DNA from 2 places in the Micromonospora sp. WMMD729 genome. Region 2 is predicted to be linked to the other one. Evidence: riboswitches for the same ligand, from Rfam matches in the RefSeq annotation. Region 2 holds a riboswitch; the other holds the start of a gene.
The links. Region 2 has a riboswitch for cobalamin ahead of cobN (cobaltochelatase subunit CobN). Riboswitches for the same ligand answer to the same signal wherever they lie in the genome.
Positions count from the first base shown of each region.

Region 1 (5,017 bases), 740 kb from region 2:
CGTGCCGGTCACCCCGACCTGGTACGCGGACACCCGCCGTTCGAAGAAGTTGGACAGCTCCTGCACGTCCTGCAACTCCATGAAGGCGAACGGGTTGGCCGACCCGTAGTGCGGCGCGATCCCGAGCTGCGCGAGACGGCGGTCGGCGACGTGCTGGAGGTACTGGCGCATGTCCGCCAGGGTGAGCCCGGGCACCCCCTGACCCACCAGGTCCTCGGCGAACTGGACCTCGCACTCGACCGCCTCGGTGAGCATCCGGCGGACCTGGTCGGCCAGGTCGTCGTCGAACAGGTCGGGCTCCTCGGCGCGTACGGTGTCGACCACGTCGAACGCGAACGCCATGTGCATCGACTCGTCGCGGAACACCCAGTTGGTCCCGGAGGCCAGCCCGTGCAGCAGACCCCGCGAGCGCAGGAAGTACACGTACGCGAACGCGCCGTAGAAGAACAGCCCCTCGATGCAGGCGGCGAAGCAGATCAGGTTGAGCAGGAAGGCCCGTCGGTCCTCGCGGGTACGCAGCTCCCGCAGGTCGTGCAGGGAGTCGATCCACCGGAAGCAGAAGTCCGCCTTGCGACGGATCGAGGGGATGTTCTCGATGGCGGCGAAGGCCGCGAACCGCTCGCTCTCGTCCGGCACGTACGTGTCGAGCAGGTTGAGGTAGAACTGGACGTGCACGGCCTCCTCGAACAGCTGCCGGGACAGGTAGAGCCGACCCTCCGGGCTGTTGACGTGCTGGTACAGGTTGAGCACCAGGTTGTTGGCGACGATCGTGTCGCCGGTGGCGAAGAACGCGACGAGGCGGCTGACCAGGTGCCGCTCGGCCGGTGACAGCCGGTCCAGGTCGGCCAGGTCGGCGTGCAGGTCGACCTCCTCCACCGTCCAGGTGTTGCGGATGGCGTCCCGGAACCGGTCGAAGAAGTGCGGGTAGCGCATCGGACGAAGGGTCAGGTCCATCCCGGGGTCGAGCAGCATGTGCGTGGTCCTCGCGTCGGTGGTGCTGTCGGTCGTGGTGGTGTCGGCGACGGTCACTGGCACGCCTCGCAGGACTCGGGGTTCTCCAGCGAGCAGGCCAGCGCCTCGGCGTCGACGGCGACGGGAGCGAGGGGCGGCACCGCGCTGACGGTGGCCTGCTGGATCCGGGTGGCCGGCCGGGACCGTAGGTAGTACGTGGTCTTCAGCCCGGACTTCCAGGCGTACAGGTACATCGAGGAGAGCTTGCCGATGGTGGGCGACGCCAGGAACAGGTTCAGCGACTGGGACTGGTCGATGAACGGCGCGCGGGCGGCGGCCAGGTCGATCAGCGCCCGCTGCGGCAGCTCCCACGCGGTACGGAACAGCTCCCGCACGTCGGCCGGCAGCTCCGCGATGGACTGCACCGAGCCGTCGGCCCGCTTGATTGCCGAACGGATCTGCTCGGTCCACCGGCCGCGGGCCTTCAACTCGCGCACGAGAGCGGTATTGACCTGGAGGAACTCCCCCGACAGCGTCTCGCGCTTGAACAGGTTGGACACCTGCGGCTCGACGCACTCGTAGCAGCCGGCGATCGAGGCGATCGTCGCGGTGGGCGCGACCGCCACCAGCAGCGAGTTGCGCAGCCCGTACTCCCGCACCTGCTGGCGCAGCGCGTCCCAGCGCGCGGTCTGCGTACCCTCGACTCCCCACAGGTCCGGTTGCAGGTCCCCCCGCGCGGCCCGGGTCTGCGCGAACGCCGGGTGCGCGCCGAACCGGCGGGCCAGGTCGGCGGAGGTTTCCAGCGCGGTCAGGTACAGCTCCTCGCTGATCCGCGTGGACAGCTCCCGGGCGGCCGGCGCGTCGAACGGCAACCGCAACGCGAAGAACACGTCCTGCAGCCCCATCAGCCCGAGCCCGACCGGCCGCCAGCGGGGATTGCTCGCCGCCGCCTGCGGGGTCGGGTAGTAGTTGATGTCGATGACCCGGTCGAGGAACGTCACCGCCGTCCGGACGGTGGCACGCAGCCGTTCCCAGTCGATGCCGTCGTCGGTCAGGTGGGCGGCGACGTTCACCGAACCGAGGTTGCAGACGGCGGTCTCGTCGTCGCTGGACACCTCGACGATCTCGGTGCAGAGGTTGGAGAGGTGCACCACGTTGCCCGGCTCGGCGGTCTGGTTGCACAGCCGGTTGGACGCGTCCTTGAAGGTCATCCAGCCGTTGCCAGTCTGCGCGAGGGTCCGCATCATCTTCCCGTACAGCTCGCGGGCCGGGACCTGCCGCACGTAGCGGCCCTGCGCCTCGGCGGCCCGGTACGCCGCGTCGAACCGCTCTCCCCACAGGTCCGGCAGTTCGGGCACCTCGTTCGGGTCGAACAGGGACCACATCTCGTCCGCCTCGACCCGGCGCATGAACTCGTCCGGGATCCAGTTGGCCAGGTTGAGGTTGTGGGTACGCCGGGCGTCCTCACCGGTGTTGTCCCGTAGCTGGAGGAACTCCTCGATGTCCGGGTGCCACGGCTCCAGGTAGACGCAGGCCGCGCCCTTGCGCCGGCCGCCCTGGTTGACCGCCGCGACGCTGGCGTCCAGTGTGCGCAGCCACGGCACGATGCCGTTGGACTGTCCGTTCGTGCCACGGATCAGCGCGCCCCGGGACCGGACCCGGGAGTACGCGATGCCGATGCCACCGGCGAACTTGGACAGGCTGGCGACCTGGGCGTAGCGCGCGTAGATCGAGTCCAACTCGTCGCGCGGCGAGTCCACGAGGTAGCACGAGGACATCTGGGTGTGTCGGGTGCCGGAGTTGAACAGCGTCGGCGAGCTGGGCAGATAGGCGAGGCTGGACATCAGCCGGTAGAAGTCGATTGCCTCGTCCGGGGCGCGGGACAGGCCGCAGGCCACCCGCAGCAGCCAGTACTGCGGGGTCTCCAGCACCTGGCGGCTCGTCGGGTGGCGCAGCAGGTACCGGTCGTAGACCGTGCGCAGGCCGAAGTACTCGAAGCGGCGGTCGCCGTCGGCGTCCACGGCGTCGTCGAGCACCCGGGCGTGCGCGGCGACGAACGCGGCGGTGTCGTCGCCGATCAGGCCCTGGGCATGAGCGGTCCGGATCGCCGCGCTGAACGACGCGATGTCCTGCCGGCGTACCTCCCGGTCCACCTCACTGGCGAGCAGCCGGGCGGCGAGGCGCGAGCACTGCGGCTCCACGCCGATCAGCTCGGCTGCGGTCTGGATGGTCAACCAGGACAGCTCGGCCGTCGTCGCGCCGTCGTACAGGCCGCTGATCGTACGGGTCGCCACCCGCATCGGGTCGACGTCGGGCAGATCGTCGGCCCACCGCTCGACCGTCCGCACGATCCGGTGCACGTCCACGGCCTCGGTACCGCCGTCGCGGGTACGGACCCGCACGGGAACCGAGCGCGGGGCTTCGCCGTTGACCGGGACCACCTCGGTGACTGTCACCACTTGCTCCTCGCGAGTTCGGGACCTCCAGGGCCCTCGGACACGAGGAGACCGACACCGTCGAACGCCACGCCCGTACGGCATGGGTCGGCTGGCGTCGGCCGTCCCACGCGGCCTCGGACCACCGCGCGCCCGGGCTCGGGTACGCGGCGCGCTGGCAGGTCTTCGGACTCGCGGGCGCGCCCGGGCATACCCGGTCACCTACTGGCCGTCGCTTCCCAGGCCGGTGGCCCAGTGCCGATGACGGCGGTCGTTCCCACTCACCGCTGCGGGGCAGTCCCGGATTTCCACCGGGTTCCCTCTTGCCTCGGCCACTCCTGACGAGCGACCGAACCAGCTGCGGTCGACACCATATATAGGGGCGGGCACGTTTGTCACACCCCACATGTCGGGCTCGGCGTGTCGCGCTCAACGGTGACGGCCGTCGTCGATCGGTCCATCGGCCGGCGTTGCCGCCGACCGCCGCCATCGGCTTGACCGACCCATCCGGCCCGGATACGGTCGACCCACTATCTGCGGCGACGCGAGGGAAGCCGGTGAGAATCCGGCGCGGTCGCGCCACTGTGAGCGGCCCCCAGCCCGGGGGTTGCGAGCCAGGACGCTCGCTCGTCCGCAGCCTTGCGATGGGGACGCGTCATCCCCGAGGAGGTTCGTCACGCATGTCCAGTTCCACGTCCAGCCAGCCGCTGGCGCACCCCGCTGTCCCGACCCGTCTGCTGTGGACGGTGCTGGCCACCGTCGCCGCGCTCGCCCTGCTGACCTACCTCGTCGCCTTCGACCAGGGGGCGGTCTCGCGCAGCGGGACGTACCTGCACGAGCTGATGCACGACGGCCGGCACCTGCTCGGTGTCCCGTGCCACTGACCGGCACCGCACCCACGTTCGTCACGGTCCTGCTGCGCGGGCTGCTCGCCGGCCTGGTGGCCGGCCTGCTCGCCGGGACGTTCGCCTACGTCGTCGGAGAGCCACACGTCGAGGCGGCCATCGCCATCGAGGAGGCGGCCACGCACGCCGAGCCCGCCGCCGACGGGCACCAGCACGGCGAGGACGCCGTGGTCGGTCGCAACGGGCAACGCGGCGGTCTTTTCCTGGCCACCGGCCTGTTCGGAGTCGCCATGGGCGGCCTGTTGGCCACCGCGTACGTCCTGCTCGCCCGTCGTCGGCGCACCGTCGACGACGGCCGGTCGGGGCTGCTGCTGGCCGCCGGCGCGCTGCTCGGCGCGGTGATCGTGCCGTTCCTCAAGTACCCGCCGAATCCGCCGGCCGTCGGCGACCCCGCCACCATCGACCAGCGCACGGTCACCTACCTGCTGATGGTGGTGCTCGGCCTGGTCGCGGTCTGGTCCGGTTCGCTCGGCTACCGATCGGTGGGCGAGCACGCGCCGGTCTGGCTGCGGGCCAGTGCCGCGGTCGGTGGGTTCCTGCTGGTCACCGTCGTGTCGTACGTGGTGCTGCCGTCGTTCCAGGAGGTCCCCGGTGACTTCCCGGCGACGCTGCTGTGGAGCTTCCGGCTCGCCTCGCTCGGCACCCAGACCGTGCTGTGGACCGGGATCGGCCTGCTCTTCGCCGCCCTGATGCACCGGCGGCTGGCGGCCGCCGGCGCACGACTGG
Region 1 covers NZ_CP186059.1:2,514,225-2,519,241, reverse strand. The annotation lists gene ACN263_RS11475 (ribonucleotide-diphosphate reductase subunit beta) at 1-972, opposite strand, end outside; gene ACN263_RS11470 (ribonucleoside-diphosphate reductase subunit alpha) at 1,026-3,407, opposite strand; cobalamin riboswitch at 3,547-3,760, opposite strand; cobalamin riboswitch at 3,936-4,009, shown strand; gene ACN263_RS11465 (CbtB domain-containing protein) at 4,067-4,270, shown strand; gene ACN263_RS11460 (CbtA family protein) at 4,261-5,017, shown strand, end outside.
Region 1: another riboswitch for cobalamin. It lies ahead of ACN263_RS11470 (ribonucleoside-diphosphate reductase subunit alpha); the one in region 2 lies ahead of cobN (cobaltochelatase subunit CobN).

Region 2 (5,017 bases):
GGGAACGCGTCCCGGAAGAACCCGGAGATGCGGACGGTGACGTCGACGCGGGGCCGGCCCAGCTCGGCGGTCGGCACCACCTCGACGCCGGTGACCCGCCGGGACCGCTCGTCCCAGACCGGCCGGCAGCCCAGCAGCGCGAGCACCTCGGCGATGTCGTCGCCCTGGGTGCGCATCGCGCTGGTGCCCCACACGGTCAACCCCACCGAACGGGGGTACGACCCGGTGTCGGCGAGGTGCCGGGCCAGTAGCGAGTCCGCCAGGGCCATGCCGACGTCCCAGGCGTTGCGGCTGGGGATGGCCTTCGGGTCGACGGAGTAGAAGTTCCGGCCGGTGGGCAGCACGTTGACCAGACCCCGGGTGGGTGAGCCGGACGGGCCGGGTGGCACGAACCGGCCGTCCAGCGCCCCGAGGGTGTTCCGCAGCTCGTCGGTGGTGCGGTCGAGTCGGGGCACCAGTTCGGTGGCGGCGAAGCGCAGCACCGCCGCCGCGTCCGGGATCGGCTGGCCGGTCACCTCGGCGACCACCGCCTCGGCCGCGTCGGCGGCCCAGCCGAGGGTCTCCATGCCGACGACGAGCCGCCGGGCGAGTCCTTCGATGAGGTCGATGGCGTCGGCGGCCGTACCGGCAGGGCCGTCCACCGCGTCGGTCAGCGCGGCCGGCAGGGCGACCCGCTGCCCGGGCGTCGCGAGCAGTTCCTGCTCGTCGAGGGCGTACCCGGCGGCGAGGGCCTGCCGCAGGCCGGGCAGGGCGTACGCGCCGCCCCAGACCTGCGGGGCGCGCAGCACCGCGAGGACCAGGTTGATCCGGGGCTCACCGGTGGGCGCGTCGGCGAGGATGTGCAGGCCGTCGCGGATCTGCACGTCCTTGACCTCGCACAGGTAACCGTCGAGGTGCAGCACGAAGTCGTCGAAGTCGTCCGGGTCGGGCATCGCCTCGGCGTGCAGGTCGTGGTGCAGCTCGGCCGCGCGGACCAGGTCCCAGATCTGCGCCCGCACGGTGGGCACCTTGGCCGGGTCGAGCGCCTGCACGGTGGCGTACTCGTCCAGCAGCTGCTCCAGTTTGGCCAGGTCGCCGTAGGTCTCGGCGCGGGCCATCGGCGGCACCAGGTGGTCGACTACCACGGCGTGCGCCCGCCGCTTGGCCTGGGTGCCCTCACCGGGGTCGTTGACGATGAACGGGTAGACCAGCGGCAGGTCCGCGAGGACGGCGTCGGGCGCGCAGTCGGCGGCCAGGCCGAGACCCTTGCCGGGCAGCCATTCGAGGGTGCCGTGCTTGCCCAGGTGCACCACGGCGTCCGCGCCGAAGCCGCCGTCCGCGACCGGCGCGGCGAGCCAGCGGTACGCGGCCAGGTAGTGGTGGCTCGGTGGCAGGTCCGGGTCGTGGTAGATGGCGATCGGGTTCTCCCCGAAGCCGCGCGGCGGCTGGATCAGCAGCGCCACGTTGCCGAAGCGCAGGCCGGCGAGCACGATGTCGCCGCCGTCGGTGTACAGCTCGCCGGGCGGCTCACCCCAGTGCTCCCGCATCCGCTCGCGCAACTCCGCCGGTACCTGGTCGAACCACCGCCGGTACGTCGCCCCGGGAATCCGGGCCTCGGCGGCGGCCAACTGCTCCGGCGTGAGCCACTCCACGTCGTGCCCGCCGGCGGCGATCAGCGCGTGAATGAGCGCGTCACCGTCGGTGGGCGGCGGTGCGTGGCCCAGGTCGTAGCCGGCCTCGGCGAGCGCGGCGAAGAGCCGGACCGCCGAGGCGGGGGTGTCCAGCCCGACGGCGTTGCCGACCCGGGAGTGCTTGGTGGGGTACGAGCTGAGCACCACGGCGATCCGCTTGTCGGGGTTCGGCACGTACCGCAGGCGGGCGTGGCGGACCGCGATGCCGGCGACGCGGGCGGCCCGCTCCGGGTCGGCGGCGTACACCGAGAGGCCGTCGGCGTCGACCTGCTTGAACGAGAACGGCACGGTGACGATCCGGCCGTCGAACTCGGGGATGGCCACCTGCATCGCCGCGTCCAACGGGGACAGCCCGGCGTCGCTGCCCGCCCACTGCTCGCGGGTGCTGGTCAGGCAGAGCGCCTGGATGACCGGCACGTCCAGGGCGGCGAGCGCGCCGACGTCCCAGGCGTCCTCGTCGCCGCCTCCGGAGGCGTCCGCCGCGACCGCGCCACCGGCCGCGAGGACGGTGACCAGCAGCGCGTCGCAGCGGGCGAAGAGCCCGAGCGGGCCGGCGCCGGTGGTCAGCCCGCGCAGCGAGCCGCAGAAGATCGGCAGGGGGTTGCCGCCGGCCGCGCGGACCGCCTCGGCCAACACGTCGACGAAGGCGGTGTTGCCGGCCAGGGCGTGCGCCCGGTAGAAGACGATCCCGATGGTGGGCCGATCCGGTTCGCCGGGGTGCTCGCCGTGCACGCCGTACGCCGGGGTCGGCGTGGGCGCGGCGAACCCCTCGCCGGTGAGCAGGACCGTGTCGGAGAGGAACCGGGCCAGCTCCCCCAGGTTGTCCGGCCCGCCCTCGACCAGGTACGCGAGGGCCTGGGCGACGACGCCGGACGGCACCGTGGAGACCGCCATCAGCTCCGCGTCGGGCACCGCCTCGCCGCCGAGCACGACCGTGGGTACGCCGCTGGCGAGCACCGCGGCGAGGCCGTCCGGCCACGCCTGCCGACCGCCGAGCAGGCGTACGACGGCGAGATCGACCCCGTCGAGCAGGGCGGGTACCGCGTCGGCCGCCACCCGGGCGGGGTTGGCGAGCCGGTAGTCGGCGTCGCTGGCGCGGGCAGCCAGCAGGTCGGTGTCGGCGGTGGAGAGCAGCAGAATGCGCACGGCAGGCTCCGGACGGTAACATCGGCGCGCTCGCGGCAGCGATTCGGCGACGACGTGCGGGTAGGCGCGGGGTTCAGCAGGCACCGCGACCCGGACCGCTCACCGGCATGGGGCCGGCGGCGACGGGTGGCGTGGTGCGGACCTCAGCGGCGAACGGAGACGATGCCGATCGCGGCGGCAGCACGGTCGCGATACGTGAGACGGCAGCGGCCGTCGATGATGGAGACGCCATGCGTCATCGGGTCCTCCTCGGGTGTCCACGCCCTGGGGTACGTCCCGACGGCCGAAGTATCCTGGCTTCCGGATCGGCGCTCTCCCCCGGCCTTCCAACCGCAGACACACGGCCGTGACTCACGAGGGGGGATCACTCCCCGGTGACAGTGGCGGGACCGCGTCGGATTCGCACCGACTTCCTTCACTGCCGTCAGGCCGCGAATGCTGCCACACCGCCGCGCTGCCGGTCAACGCCGCCCCGGCCCGCCGCACGGGCGTGACCCACCGACACCTGGGCGGGCGACGCGACCGCGGAGCAGCACGCCGCGACGCCCCGGATCCCTGCTCGGCGTCCTTTGCTCTGCTTACCCATAGGCGACAGTGACGGCGTCTAACCGTTGCCTATAGGTAAGCAGAGCAAAGGAGGCCACACACGCCCTGGGCTGCGCGATCGCCGGCGCGGCGGCACGGAGCAACCGCGCAGGCCGGGCACCGTCGGCGCTCGGCGGCTCCGCCGGGAGCAAGGGTGGTGCGGTGGACCGTGCGGGGCGGGTCTCAGCGGGCGTGGCGCTCCGGGTGTGCCCGATTCCACACCCGCATCCGCTCCGGGTAACCGGTGCGGGCCGCCTCGTACAGCGGCACCGCGTGCTTACGGGCGATGTCGCCCGCCGCGCGGGGCGTGCCGGTACGGCGCCGGATCCACTCCCCGTCGTGGGCGATCGCGACCACGGTGGTGTCGGTGGCGGTCGTCTCCGGTTCCAGGTAGAACTCCACACCCCGCCGGCTGGCGACGAACGCCTCCAGCGCGGCGAGGTCGTCCCGGGTGGCCTCTCGGTCCAGCTTCGTCGGGGTCCCCTCGCCGCCGCGAGACCGCCGGTTGAACCAGCCCATGCCCTGCCCCTCTCCTCGACGCCACTCCCAGTTCAGCACCGATTCCTGGCAATACGCTGCACGCCGGGTGCGAGAAATCTGACTCCTGCGGGGCGGAACCCGACGCGCGCGGGTGGTGTCATCAGTGCGAGTCCGACCGGAGGTTCCCCTGGACGACGACGTGCTCGTCACCCGCGCCCGAGCCGGCGACCTGGAGGCGTACGACCTCCTGGTCGCCCGGCACACCGCGTCCGCGTACCGGACGGCGGTGCTGCTCGGCGCGGGATCGGACTCCGAGGACGTCGTCCAGGAGGCGTTCGTGAAGGGCTATCGCAAGCTGTCCCGCTACCGGGGCGAGTCGTCCTTCCGCTCCTGGTTGCTCGCGATCGTCGCCAACGAGACCCGGAACCTGCACCGGTCCCGCACGCGCCGCGACGGCCTGGTCCTGCGCGCGGCGGCGAACCCCCCACCCGAGATCGCCGAGGATGACGCCGTCGGCGCGGTCCTGGCCGGCGAACGTCGGGCCGCGTTGGTGGCGGCCCTGCGGCAACTGCCGGTACGTGACCGCGAGGTGATCGTCTGTCGGTTCTTCCTCGATCTCGGCGAGCAGGAGACGGGCGTCATGCTGGGCTGGCCCCGGGGCACGGTGAAGTCGCGTACCTCACGGGCACTGGCGAAGCTGCGGGCCCTGCTCGCCGACGAGGCGGTGCACCATGGATGACCTCGAGGCGGAGCTGCGGGAGTTGGGCGGGTGGTTGGAGACGCCCGCCGCGCCGGACGTCACCGCACGGGTGCACGACCGGCTCGTCGGGCGCGTACCCGGATGGCGACGGTGGCGCTCCCTGGCCGCGGCGGCGCTGGCGGCCCTGCTGGTCGCGGCGCTGCCGCCGACGCGTGCCGCCGTCGCCGACGCGGTCGGCGAGGTGCTGCGCTTCGCCGGCGTCGGCATCGTCACGTCGTCCACGCCGTCGTCGCCGCAGGACGAGCCGTCACCCCTGCCGTCGCTGCGAATGGTGGGGCTCGACGAGGCGCGCCGGGCGGTACGTTTCCCGGTCCGGGTGCCGGCCGCGCTCGGCCCACCGGAGCGGGTGTCGGTCGCCGACCCCGACGGCACCGGC
Region 2 covers NZ_CP186059.1:3,251,581-3,256,597, forward strand. The annotation lists gene cobN (cobaltochelatase subunit CobN) at 1-2,816, opposite strand, end outside; cobalamin riboswitch at 3,081-3,257, opposite strand; gene ACN263_RS15065 (hypothetical protein) at 3,585-3,920, opposite strand; gene ACN263_RS15070 (RNA polymerase sigma factor) at 4,045-4,620, shown strand; gene ACN263_RS15075 (hypothetical protein) at 4,613-5,017, shown strand, end outside.